2 linked regions of the Planctomyces sp. SH-PL62 genome follow. Each later gene encodes a partner of the first gene's protein in a complex. Links are inferred from orthologs where the notes say so. Each region holds a gene or a part of one and is shown on either strand. Other genes may lie near its edges. The genes, in order: hisH and hisF.

The links.
Region 2: the proteins of hisH (region 1) and hisF are in contact, whole or in part, in a crystal structure (PDB 6RU0), measured with the Thermotoga maritima proteins. The link is inferred for Planctomyces sp. SH-PL62 from one-to-one orthologs. Residues at the interface, in WP_004080484.1 of Thermotoga maritima: Asn15, Arg18, Arg22, Arg117, Leu118, Pro119, His120, Met121, Gly122, Trp123, Asn124, Asn134, Gly135, Tyr136, Tyr138, Val140, Tyr158, Glu180, Lys181, Ser182, Ser183, Lys184, Ile185; in WP_004080486.1 of Thermotoga maritima: Met1, Leu2, Ala3, Arg5, Ser40, Glu41, Asp45, Glu46, Ala70, Glu71, Ile73, Asp74, Ile75, Pro76, Phe77, Asp98, Lys99, Ser122, Gln123, Glu161, Thr195, Leu196, Asn247, Arg249, Glu251.

The regions. Positions count from the first base shown.
Region 1 is NZ_CP011273.1:4,348,847-4,359,080, reverse strand. What follows is about bases 1-2,764. They hold hisH (imidazole glycerol phosphate synthase subunit HisH), read left to right. Parts: upstream 1-961; coding sequence 962-1,567; downstream 1,568-2,764. Other genes in these bases: VT85_RS16875 (S53 family peptidase), read left to right, coding at 1,772-2,764; VT85_RS16885 (hypothetical protein), read left to right, coding at 194-850; VT85_RS16890 (lipopolysaccharide assembly protein LapA domain-containing protein), read left to right, coding at 1-140. In the rest of the region: more of VT85_RS16875, read left to right, coding at 2,765-3,064; hisA (1-(5-phosphoribosyl)-5-[(5-phosphoribosylamino)methylideneamino]imidazole-4-carboxamide isomerase), read left to right, coding at 3,210-3,941; fusA (elongation factor G), read left to right, coding at 4,101-6,179; VT85_RS16860 (hypothetical protein), read right to left, coding at 6,241-6,750; metH (methionine synthase), read right to left, coding at 6,906-10,234. UniProt on the Escherichia coli protein: IGPS catalyzes the conversion of PRFAR and glutamine to IGP, AICAR and glutamate. The HisH subunit catalyzes the hydrolysis of glutamine to glutamate and ammonia as part of the synthesis of IGP and AICAR.
Region 2 is NZ_CP011273.1:2,215,470-2,225,934, reverse strand. Bases 2,302-5,296 are described here. They hold hisF (imidazole glycerol phosphate synthase subunit HisF), read right to left. Parts: upstream 4,208-5,296; coding sequence 3,395-4,207; downstream 2,302-3,394. Other genes in these bases: VT85_RS08505 (CAP domain-containing protein), read left to right, coding at 5,268-5,296; VT85_RS08515 (type IV pilus twitching motility protein PilT), read right to left, coding at 2,302-3,329. In the rest of the region: VT85_RS28330 (CvpA family protein), read right to left, coding at 1-184; VT85_RS08520 (GspE/PulE family protein), read right to left, coding at 237-1,994; more of VT85_RS08515, read right to left, coding at 2,178-2,301; more of VT85_RS08505, read left to right, coding at 5,297-5,855; VT85_RS08500 (hypothetical protein), read right to left, coding at 6,051-6,662; VT85_RS08495 (GGDEF domain-containing protein), read left to right, coding at 6,987-7,952; VT85_RS08490 (tetratricopeptide repeat protein), read right to left, coding at 8,037-9,197; VT85_RS08485 (YybH family protein), read right to left, coding at 9,694-10,465.

The sequences.
Region 1 (10,234 bases):
CCGTTTTCTTCGCCTTGCGGAAGATGCGCGGCCATCACGGCCCTGCGGATCCCGCCGAGAGGCGCGAAATTGACGACGATCGGCCCCCGCCGGACTACGCCTCGAAAACCGACGACGGGTTTCCCAATTCCGGATGGTGAAATGGCCGAAGATTAGACTATCTCCAATCTCGTCCCCCATTCGGAAGGCCGTCGTGGCTCGCGGAAACCTTGCGATTCACCCCTGGTTCGAGACGACGGGCGATCCCGCCCGGCGCAACCGCCGCGCGCCGGGGTCGGCTCGCGTCCTGGTCCTCCTCGCGGCCGTCCTTTTGACCGGCTGCTCAGGGCGGGGCACCTACATCACCGGCGGCCCTTCCACCGGCCAGCTCAAATCGAGCCTCAGCCATCTTGAGTTCGAGAACGACCAGCTCAAGACGCAGGTCGCCAGGCTCAAGGAGGAGAGCCGGGCGTTCGAGGACCGCCTGGTCCAGGAGCGGCTGCACAGCGACACCCTGGTCACCAAGCTCGACAACGCGCGGAACCTCCTGCGGGATCGCGGGTACGACGCCGGGGCCGACTCGGACCTCGACGCGCCGCTCTCGCGCCCCCGCACGCTTCCGGCGGGCCGCACCACGCCCCCCCGTCGCAAGTCGCCCGCAGCGCAGATCTCCAAGGCCAGCGAGCTGGACGAGATCCCCCCCATCCGCATCGACGACGGCTCGCGAGGACGCCCCGCCGCCGGTTCCGGCCGCTCCCGACCGGCCTCGACCCGCAACGCCGATCCCGACTCCCTCGGCATGAATGCGGAGGACCTGCGCTGGGTCCCGATCGCCCGCGGCGACGACCAGCCCGAAACCCCGAAGCGCTGACCCGGAATCGACCCGCCCCGCACCGAACCAGCCGAGCTCCGCTGTCGTCCATCACGGCGGGCTGGTACGATCGTTGTCCAGCAAGGACCGATCCGTAAACCGAGGCGCGGCATGATCGTCATCATCGACTATGGGATGGGCAATCTGAGGAGCGTGCAGAAGGCGTTCGAAGCGGTCGGCAGCGCCGCCGAGATCGCGACCGACCCGGAGCGGATCCGCCAGGCGTCGCACGTCGTCCTGCCCGGCGTCGGGGCCTTCGCCGACGCGATGAGCGAACTGCGCCGGACGGGCATGGACCAGGCGTTCACCGAGGCCGTCCGCGCCGGAAAGCCCTGCCTGGGCGTCTGCCTGGGCCTCCAGCTCCTGTTCACCACGAGTGAGGAAGACGGCGAATACGCCGGGCTGGACCTGATCCCCGGGCGCGTCGTCCGGTTCGCCCCGCGTCCGGGCCTCAAGATCCCCCACATGGGCTGGAACACCCTCGAAATCCGCAGGCCGATCCCGCTCCTGGAAGGGGTCGGTCCCGAGCCTTCGGTCTACTTCGTCCACTCCTACCACGCCGTCGCCGAGGACCCGCGCGACGTTGCCGCGGTCTCCGACTACCCGGACCCGTTCCCGGCCGTCGTCAACCGCGACAACCTCACCGCCTGCCAGTTCCACCCCGAAAAGAGCCAGCACGTCGGCCTGGCGATGTACGCCAACTTCGCAGAAGCCTGAGCGTGCAAGACCCCGCCGACCGAGCGATCGGGCGGAGAACCCGACCGATCCCCACGTTCGTCAAGTCCGTCCCGCGACGGTCTTCGGATTCCCCCGCGTCCGCGATTCCGCCGGATAAGCTCTCCTTGATGGACCGCGCCACGCGCGGACGAGGTCGATGGAACGACCCGGCAAGGACTGCGAATTCGTCGGAGGGACGGACTCATGGGGAACCACGTGCGTCGGCGGCGGCTGCGCCCGGCGATCGAGAGCCTCGATCCCCGCAGCCTGCCGTCGGGCTTCACCCCGGCGGAGATCGGGGCCGTCTATGGGCTGTCGTCCATCACCCTGACCTCGCCGACGGGTGAGACGGTTCGGGGGGACGGGACCGGGCAGACGATCGCCATCGTCGGGGCCTATCACAATCCCAACCTGCTCTCCGACTTGAAGGTCTTCAACGAAGCGTTCGGCCTGCCCGACGCCCAGGTGACGGTCGTGAATCTCGGCGGCGACGCCACCAACGCGACCTGGGCGTCGGAGTCGGCGATGGACGTCCAGTGGGCGCACGCCCTCGCCCCCGGGGCGTCGATCCTCATGGTCGAGGCCGCGTCCGATTCGGCCGACGACGTCCTGGCTGCGGTCGACGTTGCGCGGACGGCGCCCGGCGTCGTCGCCGTCTCGATGAGCTTCGGCTTCACCGAGACGGCCGGCCAGCACGCCTACGACGACCAGTTCACGACCCCCCCGGGCCATGCCGGGATCACCTTCATCTCGGCCAGCGGCGACCACGGGGCCGAGGGGGGGGCGATGTACCCCGCCAGTTCGCCCAACGTGCTGGGCGTCGGCGGGACGTCCCTGATCCTCGACGCGACGGGAACGGTGCAGTCGGAGACGGTCTGGGCCCGGAGCGGCTCCGGTCCTGGCCGGTTCTCCTCTCAGCCGGGCTATCAGCGGTCGTTCACGCCTTCACCTCGACGGAGCACTCCCGACGTCGCCTTCCTGGGCGACCCCTCGACGGGCGTGCGCGTCTTCCACACGCCTCCTGGTGAATCCCAGGGCTCCTGGCGGGTCCTCGCCGGGACGAGCCTGGGGGCTCCGGCCTGGGGGGCGATCCTGGCGATCGTCGCGCAGGGGAGGGCCCTGAACGGCCAGGGGAGCCTCGACGGGCCGTCCCAGACGCTGCCGATGCTCTACGCACTCGCCGACACGGGCTTCCGCCACGTGACGACTCCGGGGGCCTCCGGGGCCGCCGCCGGGCTCGGCGTCCCCGACGCGCGGGCCCTCATCCCGGCGATGATCGGCAAGAGGACGACTGGCGACGCGCCCCAGGAAGCGGAAGCGCCGCGGACGCCCGTCGAGACGATGCCGGCGACCGTGGCGGATCGGCCGGCTATCCGCCGGACTCCCCCGTTCCGACGCCGACCGGCCGTCGCGCCAAGGCCGGTTCGCACGCCGATTCGCCATCCCCGGATCATCCGCCAGTCCCTCCCGGCGCGTCGAGTCGGGATCGGCTCCTGACCCGTCGCGGCGGGCGACCTCACCGCCGCGCGGCATGACCGATTTTCCCGTCTCGGGAGGGATCGCTCGGTCCTTGCGACGCCACCGGGAGACGGCTAGAGTTGAGGTTGTAGATTCAGACGGTTTTTTGATTTGGTGAAGATCCATGCAAGTGATTCCGGCCATCGACCTGCGGGGCGGCCTTTGCGTCCGCCTCCAGCAGGGGGATTACGACCGCGAAACCGTTTTCGGGGACGATCCCGCGGCGATGGCCGGTCGATGGGTTGCGGAGGGTGCGACGCGGATCCACCTCGTCGACCTCGACGGCGCGAAGTCCGGCAAGCCGGTCAACGTGGAAGCCGTCAAGGCGGTGCTGGGTTCCGTGAAGGTCCCCTGTCAACTGGGGGGAGGCGTGCGGGATGAGCACACCATCGCGACCTGGCTCGACGCCGGTCTCGAACGGGTGATCGTCGGCACGCAGGCGCTCCGCGACCCGTCCTGGTTCCGGTCGATGGCCGAGAAGTATCCGGGCCGGCTGGTCCTGGGTCTCGACGCGCGTGACGGGATGGTCGCGACGGACGGCTGGCTGGAGACGTCGAACATCGCCGCGGCCGTGATGGCCGAGCAGTTCGACGACCTGCCGCTGGCGGCGATCGTCTACACCGACATCGCGCGGGACGGCACCCTGGAAGGCCCCAATCTCGACGCGACGGCGGCGATCTGCCGCCACGTCAAGACCCCGGTGATCGCTTCCGGTGGTGTCGGAGCACTGGCCGACGTCGAGCGTCTGGCGACCCTCCCGGTCGTCGGCTGCATCGTCGGGCGGGCTCTGTACGAGGGCAAGTTCTCCCTGGCTGACGCCGTGGAACGCGCGGAGCGGGCTTCGTCCCGCTCCTGAGCGAAGGCTCCCTGTTCGCGCCTCGATCCAAGGCGTCGCATAGAAGACCGATCGGTCCCGTCGATTCCCGTCGCCCCGGCGGCGGTCGGATCGTTCCACGCCCGTTGCTTGCGCGGACCTTCGTGCGTTCCCACGAACCCTCACTCCAGGACTCCCGCCATGACCACGGCCTATCACGTCGCCGACATCCGCAACATCGCCCTGGCTGGACATGGGGCGTCCGGCAAGACGAGTCTCGCCGACGCCCTTCTCTTCACCGCGGGCGCCATCACGCGCAAGGGATCGGTCGACGAGGGGACCAGCACGCTGGACTACGACGAGGAGGAGAAGCGTCGGCATTTCACGATCGACTGCAACCTCGGCCACCTGGTCTGGAACGACAAGCAGGTCCACCTGCTGGACTCTCCCGGCTATCCCGACTTCATCGGCAACGCCCTGAGCGCCCTGGCCGCCGCCGAGAACGTGGTCCTGGCCGTCTCGGGCCCGGCCGGGATCGAGGTCAACACCCGTCGGTTGTTCCATGAGGCCCGGAAGATGGGGCTCGGCCGGTTCATCGCCGTCACCAAGATGGACGCCGACAACGTCGACTACCGCTCCGACCTGGAGGCGATCCGCGAGACGTTCGGCCCCGCCTGCGTCCCGTTCAACGTGCCGATCGGCCAGGGGCCGTCGTTCGCCGGCCTCGTCGACGTCCTCCAGTCGCACGACGAGGACCCGGCCGAGTGCCCGGTCCCCCCCACGGAAGCCTACCAGATGGTGGTGGAGCAGATCGTCGAGAGCGACGAGGCTCTCATGAACCGCTACCTGGAAGGGGAGGAGATCGGCGTCGAGGAGCTGCGCAAGGCGGCGCACGACGCGATCGCGGCGGGCAAGCTCGTCCCGGTCCTCTGCGTCTGCACCAAGAAGGATCTCGGCCTCAAGGAGCTGCTCGACCTGCTGACGACCTGCGGCCTGAGCCCCGAGGACGTCCACCGCTTCGGGACCCGGGGCGACGAGGCCGACGCGACCGAGGAGGAGATCCTCCCCGTCGAGGACGGGACGCTCGTGGCCCAGGTCTTCAAGACGTCCAACGACCAGTTCATGGGCAAGCTCAGCTTCCTCCGCATCCTCGCGGGGAAGATCACGCCCGACACGACGCTGGTGAACCTGCGGAGCGGCAAGACCGCCAAGGCCGGGCACGTCTACGTCGTCCAGGGCAAGGCGCAGGAAGAGGTCCCCGAGGCCATCGCCGGCGATCTCGTGGCGATCGCCAAGTTCGAGGACCTTCACGTGTCGGACACCGTGAGCAACATCGGCGGCAACACCTCCGTCGCCAGGCTCCAGGCGTCCCCGATCCACTTCCCCGCCCCCATGGTCCCTCGCGCGGTGGTGCCCAAGGCCCGCGAGGACGAGGCCAAGATTTCGGCCGGCCTGACCAAGATCGCCGACGAGGACCCGACTTTCACGGTCCGTCGCGACGCCCAGACCCACGAACTGGTCATCTCGGGGATGAGCGACCTGCACCTCGACGTCATCCAGCAGCGGCTCAAGAATCGCTACAAGCTGGAGATGTCGACGCACATTCCGCACGTCCCCTACCTGGAGACCATCTCCGCCCCGGCCGAGGCCGACCATCGCCACAAGAAGCAGACCGGCGGGCGAGGCCAGTTCGCCGAGGTCCACCTGCGGGTGCGCCCCGTCGAACGCGGCCAGGGCTTCGTCTTCACCGACGCGGTCAAGGGGGGCGTGATCCCCAACCAGTACATCCCGGCCGTCGAGAAGGGCGTCCGGGAGCGGCTCGACAAGGGCGTGATCTCGGGCAATCAGGTCGTCGACGTGGAGGTGGAGGTCTACTTCGGCAAGGACCACCCGGTCGACAGCTCGGAGCAGGCGTTCAAGACGGCCGCCGCCTATGCTTTCCGCAAGGCGTTCGAGAAGGCCTACCCCGTACTCCTGGAGCCCATCGTCGCGGTCGAGGTCACCTCGCCCTCGACCTTCTTCGGCGACCTCTCCGCGGACATGTCGACCCGTCGCGGGCACATCCTCGGGATGGAGGCCCAGGCGGGCGGCCTGCAATCGATCCAGGCCGTGGTGCCGCTGGCGGAGATGCTCTCCTATGCTTCCACGCTCAAGAGCATGACGTCGGGCCAGGGCTCGTTCACGATGGAGATGCGCGGCTACGAGCCGGTCCCGCCCAACGTCCAGCAACAGATCGTTGATCGCTATCAGAAGTCCCGGACGGGCGTCGAGGAGGAGTGAGCCCGAGCCCCGAGCGATCCAGGGGCGGCGCCGTCGGATGGCGCCGCCCCTCCACCGGCTCTCACCAGAAGCCGCCGAAGCCGCCGACGCCGAAACCGCCGCCCCAGTAGGGCCGGGCGTAGCTGTCGATGCTGCGCTGGATCGCGTTGTACCGCTGGGTCCCCGCGTTATAGGCGGCGATCTGCTCGGCGCGATCCGGGGCCCCACCCCCCTGGTCGAACTTCGCCCGGCGGACGGGGTCCTGCGCGGTCTGGTCGTGGAAGTCGTCGCCCGCGGGGAAGTACTCGGCGTAGCGTCCGCGACCGCCGGGGTTTCGAAAGCCTCCAGAGGCGTCCCCGTGGTAGTAGGACGGATACGGGTACGAATAATGCTGGACCACGCTCCGGCGCTGCTGGGGATAGTGCGCCTGCGGCCGAATGTGGGACGGATAGGGCGCCTGCGGCCCCGGCGACGCGGCGGCGGGCGGGGCGTCGGGGACGGCGTCCTGAGAAACGGCGAGGCTGGAGAACGCCGCGCACACCGTGAAAGATGCGGCCGATAGCCCGGCGAGCCGAAGACGAGTGAGCGACATCGGTGGCAGATCCCTGGAGAATACGAGTTCGGGAGGATCCCTCGGACCCGCGAGTCCCCTGAATTCTAGGAGACGGATGCGGAATTGCACCCAGAATTCCGACGAATCGGGGCGAGGTGACGAGGGGGGACGGCCGCCCGCCCCCCCTCGCTGCGTCAGCTGGGGTCGTAGGAGAGATTCGGCGCCAGCCAGCGCTCGATGACCGAAAGGGGCTCTCCCTTGCGCTGGGCGTACTCCTCGACCTGGTCGCGCTGGAGGAAGTCGACGGCGAAGTAGCGAGCCTGGGGGTGGGCGAAGTAGAGGCCGCTGACGGACGCGCCGGGGTGCATCGCGTAGGACTCGGTGAGGCGGATCCCCGTGGCCTGCTCCGCGTCCAGCAGCTTCCAGAGCGTGGCCTTCTCGGTGTGGTCCGGGCAGGCGGGGTAGCCGGCGGCGGGCCGGATGCCCCGGTACTTCTCCGCGATCAGGTCTTCGTGGGAGAGCTGCTCATCCCCGCCGTATCCCCAATCGCGACGCGCCTGCTGGTGCAGGGCCTCGGCGAACGCCTCGGCGAGACGGTCGGCCATGGCCTCGGCCATGATCGCGTTGTAGTCGTCCAGGTCGTTCTTGAACTTCATCACCAGGGCTTCCGAGCCGATCCCCGCCGTGACCGCGAAGGCCCCGAGGTAGTCGGCCTTGCCCGATTCCAGGGGGGCGACGAAGTCGGCGAGGCAGCGGAATTCGGCCTGCCCCTGACGCTCCCATTGCTGGCGCAGGAAGTGGAACCGGGTCAGCTCCCTGGTCCGCGACTCGTCGGCGAAGACCACCACGTCGTCGCCCACCGAGTTCGCCGGGAAGAAGCCGTAAACCCCGCTCGCCTTCAGCGAACCGTCGGTGACGATCTGGTCGAGCAGGGCGAGGGCCTTCACATGCAACTCGCGGGCGACCTCGCCCACGGTCGGGTCGTCGAGGATCGCCGGGTACTTCCCCTTCAGCTCCCAGGTCGAGAAGAACGGCGACCAGTCGATGAACGGGATGATCTTCTCCAACGGGTAGTCGACCAGCCGGCGGGCTCCGGTGAAAGACGGGGTGGCGACCGGCGAGGCGTCCCAGTCGATCCGGGATCGACGGGCGCGGGCGTCGGCCAGGGGGATGAGGTTGCGCTCGCGACGGCCCGCGAAGGCCTTCCGTTCGCGCTCCTGCATCGCGCGGTTCTGCTGGTCCATCTCCGCGCGGGAGTCGTCCCGGTTGAGGCGGTCGACCACGCCGACGCTTCGAGAAGCGTCCTTGACGTGCATGACCATGCCGCTGTACTGGGGGGCGATCTTGACGGCCGTGTGCTTGACGCTGGTGGTGGCGCCGCCGATCAGCAACGGCTTCACAAACCCCTCGCGCTCCATCTCCCGCGCGACATGGACCATCTCGTCCAGCGACGGGGTGATGAGGCCGGAAAGGCCGATGACGTCGACCTCGTGCTCTCGCGCCTTCTTGAGGATGTCCTCGCAGGGGATCATGACGCCGAGGTCGATGACCTCGTAGTCGTTGCAGGCCAGGACGACGCCGACGATGTTCTTGCCGATGTCGTGGACGTCCCCCTTGACCGTCGCCATCAGGATCTTGCCCCGCGACTTGTGGGAGGCGGCGACCTCGCCCGCTGCCAGGGCGCGGGCCTTCTCCGCCTCCATCAGCGGCGTCAGGCGCGCGACCGCCTTCTTCATCACCCGGGCGCTCTTCACGACCTGCGGCAGGAACATCTTGCCGGCCCCGAAGAGATCGCCGACGACGTTCATGCCGTCCATCAGCGGCCCTTCGATGATCGAGAGCGGCCTGGGATACACCTTCAGCGCGTCGTCCACGTCCTCGTCGACGAAGTCGACCGTGCCGGTGATCAGCGCGTGCTGGAGACGCTCGGCGACCGGCTGTTCGCGCCAGGCGAGGTCCTTCCCCTTGTCTTTCTTGCCGCCGGCCTTGACGGTCTCGGCGAACTCCGTGAGCCGGTCGGCCGCGTCGGGGCGGCGATTCAGGAGGACGTCCTCGACCCGCTCCAGCAGATCCTTGGGGATCTCCTCATAGACCTCGAGCTGGCCGGCGTTGACGATGCCCATGTCGAGCCCGGCCTTGATGGCGTGGTACAGGAACGCGGCGTTCATCGCCTCGCGGACGAAGTCGTTGCCCCGGTACGAGAACGAGACGTTGCTCACCCCGCCGGAGGTCTTCGACTTCGGGAACAGCCGCTTCAGCTCGCGGACGGCCTCGATGAACTCGACGGCGTAGTTGTTGTGCTCCTCGATGCCGGTGCCGACCGTCAGGATGTTGACGTCGAAGATGATGTCCTCGGGGGCGAACCCGGCCTGCTCGGTCAGGAGCTTGTAGGCTCGCCGGCAGATCGCGACCTTGGCGTCTCGCTCCACCGCCTGTCCGGTCTCGTCGAAGGCCATGACCACCACGGCGGCACCGTAGCGGTGGACGAGCTTCGCCTGTTCGAGGAACTTCTCCTCCCCCTCCTTCAGGCTGATCGAGTTGACGATCGACTTACCCTGGACGCACTTGAGCCCCGCCTCGATGACGCTCCACTTGGAGCTGTCGATCATGATCGGGACCTTGGCGATGGCAGGGTCGGCCGAGATCAGGTTGAGGAAGCGGGTCATCGCCTTCTCGCCGTCGATCAGGCCCTCGTCCATGTTGACGTCGACGATGTTCGCGCCGGCCTCGACCTGATCGCGGGCGACGACCAGGGCCGCCTCGTAGTCGTTGCTCCGGATCAGTCGGGCGAACTTCTTGGAGCCGGTGATGTTGGTCCGCTCGCCGACCATGATGAAGTTGGTCTCGGGGCGGACGACCAGCGGCTCCATGCCGCTGTAGGTCGAATAGCCCGGAACGTCCGGCGTCCGGCGCGGGGCGACCCCCTCGACCTGGCTCGCGATCGCCGCGATCCACTCCGGGGTCGTCCCGCAGCAGCCGCCGACGAGGTTCAGCCAGCCGTTGCGGGCGAACTCGCCCAGAACCTTCGCCGTGCGATCCTTGTCCCCGTTGAAACCGCCGAAGCCGTCGGGCATCCCGGCGTTGGGGTAGCAGCTCACGCGCGTCTTGCAGATCGCCGAGAGGGCCTCGATCGACGCCCTCATCTGGTCGACGCCCACCGCGCAATTCAGCCCCACGCTAAGCGCGGGGTAGTGCGAGACCGAATAGTAGAAGGCGTCGACCGGCTGGGCCGAGAGGGTCCGATGATTGTCGAAGATCGTCCCCGAGATCATCACCGGCAGGCGTCGGCCGATCTCCTCGAAGTAGGAGTCGATGGCGAACAGGCAGGACTTCATGACGAGCGTGTCGAACGAGGTCTCGGGGAGCAAGAGGTCGACGCCGGCCTCGACCAGCGCGGCGATCTGGACCTTGTAGTTCGCGACCATCTCGTCGAACGTCACGTCGCGACGGCCCGGGTCCTCGACGTGGATGCCCATCGAGAGCTGCTTCTTGGTGGGCCCGATGCTGCCGGCGACGAACCGGG
Region 2 (10,465 bases), 2.1 Mb from region 1 along the record:
CGATCCCCGTGGAGTCGATGAGGTTCGCGAGCGGCTCGAAGAAGTTGAAGGCGATCAAGCCGCCGAAGAGGACGTTGAAGAACATCAAGGCCGCGCCCCAGGCGCCCTCGCTCGACACGACGTAAGTCATGAAGAGCATCAGGGCCACGAGGAGCGTGTCGATCAGGGCTGGAGGCACGGACATGGGCGAGGTCCCGTAGGCGTTTGGGGGATCGGCGGCCGCAGGCCGGGCCGGGTCACTTGACGACGCGGAGCAGTTCCTCGATCGAGGTCCGCCCCTGGATCACCTGGCGGAGGCCGTCTTCCTGGAGGTAGATCATGCCGCCGCGGCGGGCCTCGGCCTTGATCTTGGTCAGCGAGGGGTTCTCGCGGAGCATCTCGCGGATCGGCTCGGTCAGGACCAGGAGTTCGAAGATGCCGGCGCGGCCGAAGTAGCCGGTGCCGCCGCACTGGGGGCAGACCTGCTCGGGGTTCTCGGGGCGTCGGTAGAAGACGTCGACCTTGTCGGCCGGGAGGTTGGCCTTCTTGAGGAACTCGGGCTTGGGCTTGTAGGGCTCCTTGCAGGCGTCGCAGAGCAGCCGGACGAGCCGCTGGCCCAGGACGGCCGACAGGGCCGAGGCGATCATGAACGGCTCGACCCCCAGGTCGAGCAGCCGGAAGAGCGCCGTGACGGCGTCGTTGGAGTGGACCGTGGAGAAGACCATGTGGCCGGTGTTGGCCGCCTGGCAGGCGATGTTGGCGGTCTCCTGGTCGCGGACCTCGCCGATCATGATGACGTCGGGGTCTTGCCGGAGGATCGACCGCAGGGCGGCGGCGAAGGTCTGCCCGGCCTTGGTGTTCACCTCCATCTGGGTGACGTTGTCGAGGTGGTACTCGATCGGGTCCTCGACGGTGATGATGTTCCGCTGGTAGCGGTCGATCTCGCGGAGGGCCGCGTAGAGCGTGGTCGACTTGCCCGAGCCGGTGGGGCCGCACGAGAGGAACATGCCGTGGGGCTGGGTGACCAGGCTCTTGACCTGCTCGGCCAGCTTGGGGCGCATCCCCAGGTCCTCGAGCTTGCTCACCCCCGACGAGTTGTCGAGGATTCGCATGACCAGCTTCTCGCCGGCCTTGGAGCCCGAGGTGGCGACGCGGAAGTCGAGGTCGCGGCCCTGGAGCTTGGCCCCGAACGAGCCGTCCTGGGGCTTGCGCTTCTCGGAGATGTCCATGGCCGAGAGGACCTTGAACACGTTGATGACGGCGTCGCCGGTGGCCCTGTCGAACGGCTCGGCGGCGTGGAGGATGCCGTCGATCCGGTAGCGGACCGAGAGCTGGTCGGTGGTCGGCTCCAGGTGGATGTCGGTCGCGCGGCGGAGGACCGCGTCGTAGACCAGTTCCTTGGCCGCCATGAACGACCGCGACTCCTCGGCCTGGCGGACCCGGCTGGGGTCTTCCTTGTTGGTTGACCCCGAGGTCTTGCCGATGAACGTGATCGGCGGCCCGGCGCGGTCGACCGACCCCAGGTTCTTGTTGAACAGGGGGCGCATGCCCAGCCTCGCCAGCAGGTCGTTGACGACCTCGCCCAGGTGGTAGGGGGTCAGCACCTTCTGGTCGTCGGCGACGGTCTGATTGCGTATGAAGACGTAGGTGAGGATCGGGATGAAGTAGGCCAGCAGCAACAGCGTCAGGCCGATCGGATAGATGGGGATGGAGAAGACCATCGCCAGCCCGAGCACGCCCGAGAAGAAGATGACGCTGTTCCAGGTCTCGAACTTGGGGTTGTTCAGCTCGCGGCCGTCGTGCTCCACCCAGTCGGTCGTCCGGACCCAGAGCAGGTAGACGAGGATGACCGGGATGAACTTGAAGAGGTTCAGGTAGAAGCCGGGCCCGCGCGGGATGCTCACCGACTCGGCCTGGGCCAGCAGCGGAGAGAGCAGGTCGGCGGCGTCGGCCCCCGAAGCGACGCCGAGCGTCCCCATCAGAAACGTCGCGAGCACCAGAGACGGACGAATCATTGCTGACCTTTCTTGCGTGCGTGATCCCGGGAAGGCGAGCGGGCCGGAGGCCGTCGGGGCGATCGCGACGAGTCTCGCCGCGTCGGCCGCCCCCGCTCGGATCCGACGTCCGGGCGCCGCTCGCCTCGCGGCGCCCTCTCCCCTCGGACGGCCCCGGCGGGCCCGCCGGGGCGTCTCGACTCGTTATAGGATACCAGGCTGGTTGATGGTAATCCCCTTGAGGGCCATTTTCAAAGCTTCGGGCTGGGGCGCGACCTCGAAGGCCACAGCGCGCTCGATCTTCTCGTTGACGACGAGCTGGCGGAGGCTCTCGGTGAAGTCCATCATCCCTTCCTCCTTGCCGATCCGGATCGCGTCGCCGAGCTTGTTGTCGTCCTCGTTGAGGATCAGCTTCTTGACCGTGGGGTTGATCCGCATGATCTCGTTGGTGGGGACGCGGCCGACCCCCTTGTCGGACCATTCCTTGGTCGTCGGCAGCAGCTTCTGGGCGACGATCGCCTTGAGGTTGAACGCCAGCGACTGCCGCAGCGACGAGTGCATGTCCCGCGGGAAGAGGTCGAGAAGGCGGCTGATCGTCGACGGCGCCGACCCGGCGTGGATCGTCCCGAACACGAGGTGCCCCGTCTCGGCGGCGTGCATGGCCGCGCTGAACGTGTCGCGGTCGCGCATCTCGCCCACGAGGATGATGTCCGGGTCCTGGCGGACGGCGTGCTTCAGCGCCGTGTCCCAGTCGATGACGTCGATCCCGACCTCGCGCTGGTTGATGATCGACTTGTCGTCCTTGAACGTGTATTCGACCGGGTCCTCGATCGTGACGATGTGCATCCGCTCGCGCTCGTTGACGTACTGGAGCATCGAGGCGATGGTCGTCGACTTGCCGGACCCGGTCACGCCGGCCAAGATGACGATCCCCTGGTCGTACTGGGTGATGTCGGCCAGGACCGCGGGGAGGTGGAGGGCCTCGAACGACGGGATCTTGTTGTTCACGCGGCGGGCGACCAGGCTCAGCCGCCCCCGCTGCTTGAACAGGTTCACCCGGAACCGGGTCTCGTTGTCGCCGTCGTAGATGAGGTGGGCGAAGTCCACGCCCCCTTCCTCGTCGAGGATCCCGCGCTGGCGGGGGGTCAGGAGCGGGAACATCAGCCGCTCCATGTCCGACGTGGTCAGCGGGGGGAGCTGCATCTGCCTGAGCACGCCGGAGAGCCGCATCGAGGGGGGCATGCCGACCTTCAGGTGGAGGTCGGACGCCTGGTACTTGATGCACATGCGGAACAGCTTGTTCGCCTCGGGCTCGTTGGCCGGCGAGTCGATCTTGGTTTCGACGGCGGTGGACATGGGCTCTCCTCGGGTCGAGATGCGGGGGATCGTGGGCGATCGGACGGGGGAGGCGCGGGGTGCGGTCAGGAAGACCGGACCGACGCCGCCGAGGACTCGGACGGGGACGGCGGCCGGCGGACCGGGACCCCCCGCTCGGCCAGGTAATCCTTCGTCTCCCGGATCGAGTACTCCTTATAGTGGAAGATGCTCGCGGCCAGCGCGGCGCTCGCGCCCGCCTCGGCCAGCACGGCCCGCAGGTGTTCCGGGCTCCCGGCCCCTCCCGACGCCACCACCGGGACCTCCACGGCGTCGACCACCGCGCGGGTCATCTCCAGATCGTAGCCGTTCTTGGTGCCGTCGGCGTCCATGCTGGTCAGGACGATCTCGCCGGCGCCCAGCCGCTGGACCTCGATCGCCCAGGCCACGGCCTCCAGCCCGGTCGGGATCCGGCCCCCGTTGATGTGGACCTCCCAGACCTCGCGGCCCTCTTTCACGACCCGCTTGGGGTCGATGTTGACCACGATGCACTGGCTGCCGAACTTGCGGGCCGCCTTGCGGATCAGGTCCGGGTCGCGCACCGCCGCCGAGTTGATCGAGACCTTGTCGGCCCCGGCCTTCAGGAGCCCCCGGACGTCGTCGAGCGTGCGGATCCCGCCGCCGACGGTAAGGGGCATGAAGCAGACCTCCGAGGTGCGGCGGACCACGTCCCAGAGGATGTCCCGCCCCTCGTGGCTGGCCGTGATGTCGAGGAAGACCAACTCGTCGGCCCCCTCTTCATCGTAACGGCGGGCCACCTCGACCGGGTCGCCGGCGTCCCGGAGGTTCAGGAAATTCGTCCCCTTGACCACGCGGCCTTGGTTGACGTCCAGGCAAGGAATGATCCGCTTGGCCAGCATGCGCGACCCCATCGCGGCGCCCGCTCGGGGCGACCGCCCCGCCGCGAGCCCGAACCGATTCCGACGTGTGCAGTTACGTCCACTATCAGGAAGAGCGACGCTGTATTCTATAACAGCCGCCGAATGCAGCCTAGAGGGTGGACGAAAGATCCCTTTTCCGCGCCCGCCCGGCGCTTCCTGGAGGTCTCCTCCCGGCGTCTCGGCGTCGATCAGCCGTTGCCCGGCCGCCTCATCCCTCCGGTCGCCTCGCCGGACGCCCCCCCCTCTCCCGCCCCGAATTCCGATCTCCGGTCGCGCCCGCCGAGGCCGCCGCAGACGTTCCAACCAGGGGGTCGAAAAGTTCCGACTCCGACGCGCGAAGCGTCGCGCGGGGGCGGCCCATCGTCGGTTCGTCCGCCCGGCCCCGGGTCCGACCGAAACAGGATGAAGAGCGTCTAACGATCCCCCATGCGACGTATGATCGGCGGGCCCGAAGTCTCCACGACCCCCCTTCGCGAGCCTGGCTCGGACTTAGGCCGTCGACGGCGAGGAATGGGGCGGTTGCGCCGGCTGTGCGGCCTGTTTGTCGGTCGCGAGGCCTTCGCGGCGGTCGGATGGACTCTCCCGTTTCCGTCGTCTCACAGTTGTCCCATCAAGATGTCGCGTGACATGAATGGATGTTCGATTCGTCAGTGGCAACGATCGTCGGACGGGGATCGGATCGCCCCGAGGATCGGCCCTTGGAACGTCGGCCCCAGGGCCCTTTCAGGCGGGCTTTTCATGGCCTGTATTGGGTTTGCGTCGTCACGGCCCTGTCACCCCCAGACCTTCTTGAGGCGGTCATGAGAACGAGTCTGGATGCTGATACATGAGAATGCAAGGTTTGTAAAACGAGTGTTGAAAATTGGGGTTCGGCCGAAAAACCGTTTGCGTTTTCTGGAATATCGTCCCATTTTGGCACCCTGTGCGAGTCGCGTCGGGGTGACGAGGACGGATCCCTCCCGGATTCGGGCTCGGCCCCGGCGATTACGGGCGCGGCGTGGTGCCGCATCGCTCGCGCAACCCAAGGGAGTTTCCACCGTTGTCCAGTCCCACCATTGAGCCTCGCGTCTTGAGTCGGGTGGTCCTATCTCTCGTCGCCGTCATCGCGGTCGCCTGCCAGGCCGAGGCCCAACAGTACTACTACACCACGGATGGTACGGCGGCTCCTACCCAGCCCGCCCCCACTTATATTTACCAGACCGCCCCGGCGGTCCAGTACGTCCAGCAGCCCGAGGCCGCCCAGGTTTACCAGGGTGGGTACGTCGCCACGGAAGTCGCGGCGCAGCCCGTCCAGGCGGAGGCGGCCCCGGCCGCGTCCTACGGCGATCCGTACGGATTCGTGAACTGGCTGAACGGCGTGCGGGCCTCCTACGGCCTCGGCGCGGTCGGCCACGACCCGAACCTGTCGAGCTGGGCGGCGATGAACAACAATCAGCAGGCGGCCCAGGGCCTGGGGCACCACGTCATGGGTCCGGCTCGACGCCAGAACTCGGCGATGGGCGGCTTCCCGGGCATCGAGGCGATGTGGATGGCCTCTCCGGCCCACCGCGCGGCGCTGCTGGATCCGACGATCACCTGGGTCGGGATCGCCGGTGCCGGCGCCTGGTGGACCTTCAACGCCAACTGAGCGTCGCGTTTCGCCCTCTCGGATTTCGAGTCGGAGCCGGCCATGATCGGCCGCTCCAGGCGACCCGCCGATTCAGCAGCCTCGAGGTCGAGGCCCGATCAGCCTGAAGCAGGTGCGAGCGACCGCGGATTCGCATCCCGACGCGTGGAAGGACCGCGTGGGGAGGCCGGCCGCGCGACCGGGCCAGGGCCCGGCTCAGAGGAAGAACGCACTGCGGATTCCCGAGAGAATCGCCTGCTCCAGGTTGGCGTCCCGGCCCCGAGCGATCCATCCCACGGCCACCGGCACCGGACCAACGGTCTCGCGGATCCGGTTCACGGGGAACTCGTTGTTGAACACGGCCCGGCCCATCATCTGACGGTCGGGCTTCACCATGTCTTCCAGTTCCTTGTGGACTTCCACCTTCACGAGGAAGCCCCCGTTCGGGGCCGGATCGACCTTGACGATCGCGAACCGTCGAATCGTCTGCAGGGTGGCTTCGACCCGGTCCTGGATGGTGGTGGTGTCGGCGAGCCAGGGTTCCAGCACCGTGGCGCTCATCTTGGGCTCGGTGACGATCGTCCGCGACAGCCGATTCTCCGAGGCCACGTCGAAGTAGCCGCCGAGTTCGGCCACGGTCTTGTTCCAGACCGCCTCGAAGTCGTCGACCGGGACCAGCAAGGGGTTCTCGGCCACCGGTTCGGGCGCGAAGACCCGCGTCACCCGCGACGTCGGGATCCATCCCGAGGCGCATCCCGCCTGCGCGAGCGTCAGGACGACGGCCCCGAGCACTCCCGCCCCGCTCGCGATGATCCGCGACTTTCGCATGATTCTGGGCCTCATCCTGCCTGGCCTGCCCGGCTCGCCGTGACGCGCCCGCACGGGCGCCCCCCGGCCGGGACTTTCCGCGAACCTTCCCGGTCGCGGTGATCTACTCTCTCTTATCGGCGTCTCGACCCGGTCCCGGACATGAAAGCGGGCGGGTCGGTCCTGGCTCGTGCGAATCACGGCCAGTCCGAGGGGACGTCGCATCCTGTCCGATTCCTCGATCCCCCGCAAGGCCGATCTTTCCGCGCCACCCTCGCGAAGCTGACCTAGGTTTCTCATTGAGGTTCAGAGACTTCCAGGGACAGAAAATGGATGAGGAGCGCCATGCAATCGGAAAAAGGCTGGAGGAGGGACGCCCCGACGTCGACGCTCGCCACGCGTGAGGGTGAGGAGATGGACGCGGGACGCCGGGAAAGGGCCGAGGTCGAGGCCGCCGTCCATGATTTCGCGACGGCGGCCTCGTCCTCGACCGATCTGGTCGCCCTCTGCGACGCACTGGCGACGGCCGCCCGACGCGTGGCGGGCGGGGCGCCGATCGCCGTGCACCTGGCGGGCGAGGCGGTCGAGCCCGCATCGGGGGCGACTGCGCTTCCGTTGCGGGTCGGGGAGTCCGGGAAAACCTGGGGTTGGCTCGTCCTCGACGGGCCGGGGGCCGATCCGGAGCCCCCGTCCGAGATCATGGGCCGGCGGCTCGAATCGCTGGCGACGCTCGCGGCGTTCGCGATCGAGCGGCATCGCGCCGGTCGCCTCGCGAGTCCGTCGGCTCGCTCCGGCCCGAACGTCGCCCCGTCCGCCCTTCACGACGTGGGACTGCTGGGGACGGTCTTGCCCTTCGCCTTGAGCCAGGCGAGGCGCCACAAGGAGCCGCTCTCCATCCTCGTCGTGGCGATCGGCCGCCTGCGAGGGGTGCGCGACCTGCTGGGCGACTCCGAGGCCGACCGGGTGGTGAGCCGGATCGGGATCGGGATCGTGGGGCTGCTCCGCTCCAGCGACCTGGTCGCACGGCTCGACGGCGACCGGCTCATGGTGGTGCTCCCCCGTTCGGAGCTGAACGACGCCCGACGCGTGGGCGAGAAGCTTTGCCAGGGGATCGCCGCCGCCCATGACCTGATGGGAATCCCGCTGAAAGCCTCGCTCTCGATCGGCGCGGCCACCTTCCCCACGAGCGCCTCGACGCTCGGCGAATTGTTCGATGCGGCCGATGCGGCCCTGGCCGAAGCCTGCGAACTCGGCCCCGGTCGCGTCGCGGCGGCCTTCGACCGGGGCCGCGAAGTCGCGTCCCGGTGCTGAGGCCCAGACGAAGGGGGGGATCGAAGCCCGAGGCGCTGAAGCCGCGGGCCGATCCCCCCTCGGTTCTTGCACGAGTCGCTCAGATCACTTCGCGAAGGACAGACCTGGGTCGTTGTCGCCCCCGCCGAGGGCCTGGAAGACGAAATGCGAGTCGTCCTTCCAGGTCACCCGGCCGACCATGGCGTCGTTCTGATCCTCGGCGCGGGCCAGGGTGAGGATGCCTCCGGCGTAGCTGTAGGCGCCGTTGATCGGCTGGGTCCGGCCCTGCTGGGTCACGTTCCAGGTGAATCCGCCGTCGTCCTTGATCGTCAACTCGATCGAGACCGACGGGTCGGGGGAGGCTTTCCACACGCCGACGAGGCTCGGCTCGTTCGCCGGGGCGGCCGCCTCGCCGGGTTCCGGCTGAGCCGGGGCGGTCTCGGCCTCCGGGGGCTGGGCCGCCTGGGCGTCCGATTTCAGGCTGGCGGCGATCTGCTTGGAGAGCGTGTCGCCGGGTTGCAGCCGCGAGACCGCGTTGAACTCCCGGACGGCCTCATCGGTGAAGCCTTCGGTCAGGTAGTGATAGGCCAGGACGAACCGTGCGGCGGCCGAGTCCGGGTGGGCCGTGCGATAGTCCTCCAGGGCGCGGAGCTGCGCCGTGTAGACCTCGATATTCGGATAGAGGCCGATCAGGGTCGTCCAGTCCCAGCCGGGGCCGACGGCGAGGACGGCGTAGAGCACCTCGGCGGCCTGGTCGTAGCGCTTCAGCGCGAACAGGCAGAGGGCGCGGAACTCGTGGAGGGCCGCGTCGTTGGGGAGGGCCTTGAGAGCCTCGTCGGTCCTTTGCAGGGCGCCGGGATAGTCGCCGGCCAGGAACGCGGCCCGAGCGTCCGCGAACGTCTGCAAGGCCGGGTCGTCGGCGGCGGCCGGCTCGGTCGCCGTGGAGGCCGCCAGGGGCTGCGAGTAGTCATAGACCGGCGCGGCCTCGACCACCGGCTGCTGGACGACGATCGGCTGGGTCGCGACGACGGCGTACGGGTTCACGTACGGGCGATACCCCCAGTTGTAGATGGACGAGCCGAGCCCCCAGCCGGCGATGCCGCCGACCGCCATCCCGGTCCAGAAGCCGCCGCTGTTGTTCCAGAAGCCGTTGTTGTTCCGCCCATGCCAGTAGCCGTTGACCCAGGCCTGATGGTTGTTCCATCCCGGCCTCCCGGCCCAGGCCGGCGGCCTCCCGCCCCATCCCGGAGGTCGACCGCCGGGCATCGTTCCCACCCCTGGAGGACGGCCTCCCGGGCCGGCGATCGGCGGGCGGGGCCAGGCGCGCCGGGGCCGGCGATCGGGGGACGGCCGCCGGGGCCGGCGATCGGCCCGCCGACGCCGGGGCGACCGGCGCCCGGTCCGAAATTCGGCCGGTTGATCTGACCCGGGCCCGGACCGGCCGTCGGCGGCCTCATCTGGCCTTGCCATCCGCCGGGGTTCCCCCGCTGGATGTTGCCGGGCTGCGTGAACGACGGGGTGCGGTTGAACGTCGGCGCCTGGCGCATCGCCCCGCCGCCGGGGACGCCTCCACCCCCGCGCATGCCGCCGGGGACGCCGCCTCCCCCCCGCATGCCGCCGGGGGCGCCGCCGCGCATCCCGCCGCCGCCGCCGCGCATCCCGCCGCCGCCGCGACCGCCGCCGCGCTGGGCGAAGGTCGAGGTCGTCTGCAGGCAGAGGCACGAGGCGACCAGGCCGGCCAGAGCTGCTTGAAGGGTCCTGTTCATCGTCGGCTCCTGGCGGGATCGCCCGGGGTAGAGGTGGGAGCGGGGGTGGAAGGGGAAGCCGCCGCGCGGGGCGGCGGCGGTCTGCGGACGAGCGTGACCTCCTCGACGCCCGGCAGGGCGGACGAGCCGAGCGTCCGCTCGACGGACGACCAGCGGACGACGTCGCGGCCTCGGCGGGAGACGATGTTCGTCGCCGACGCGGTTCGGCCGTCCTTCAAGACGCCGGTGGTCTTGATGATCCAGCGGTCGTCGCCGTCCTCGTGCGACCAGAGCCCCTCGGAGAAGCCCCCTTCGGAGTCGAACGTCCACGAGCGGAACTGCTTGAGCCGGGGGTCCCAGCCGACCCGCTGGACGCCCGACAGCCCGATCGAGCCCGCGGCCTTGACGCGGAATTTGCGGATCAGGAAGGCCCCGTCGTCGGCCCACTCGCAGGTGGTCTCGACCTCGGCGTCGTCGTCCTGGTCGATCCACTCGCCGATCAGCCATTCGAGGTCGGCCAGGCGTTCGCGAGGGGACTTCTCGGCGTCGAGGTCGGGCATGGGGAAGTCGTGGATGGAATCCTGGAGCCACCGGCCGTCCTCCCGGACATAGGCGGCCGTGTAGCGAAAGCGCACGGATCCGGCGTGGTGGTCGCCGTCGGGCGGCGAGGCCACCACGGCGAGGCCTTCCTCGATCGCTGCGTCCGCGCCGAGCATGCGGAGGGAGGTGGGCTCGACGACGATCGTCCGGCCCGGCTCGGCCTCGAACCGCTCGGCGAACCGCTTCTCG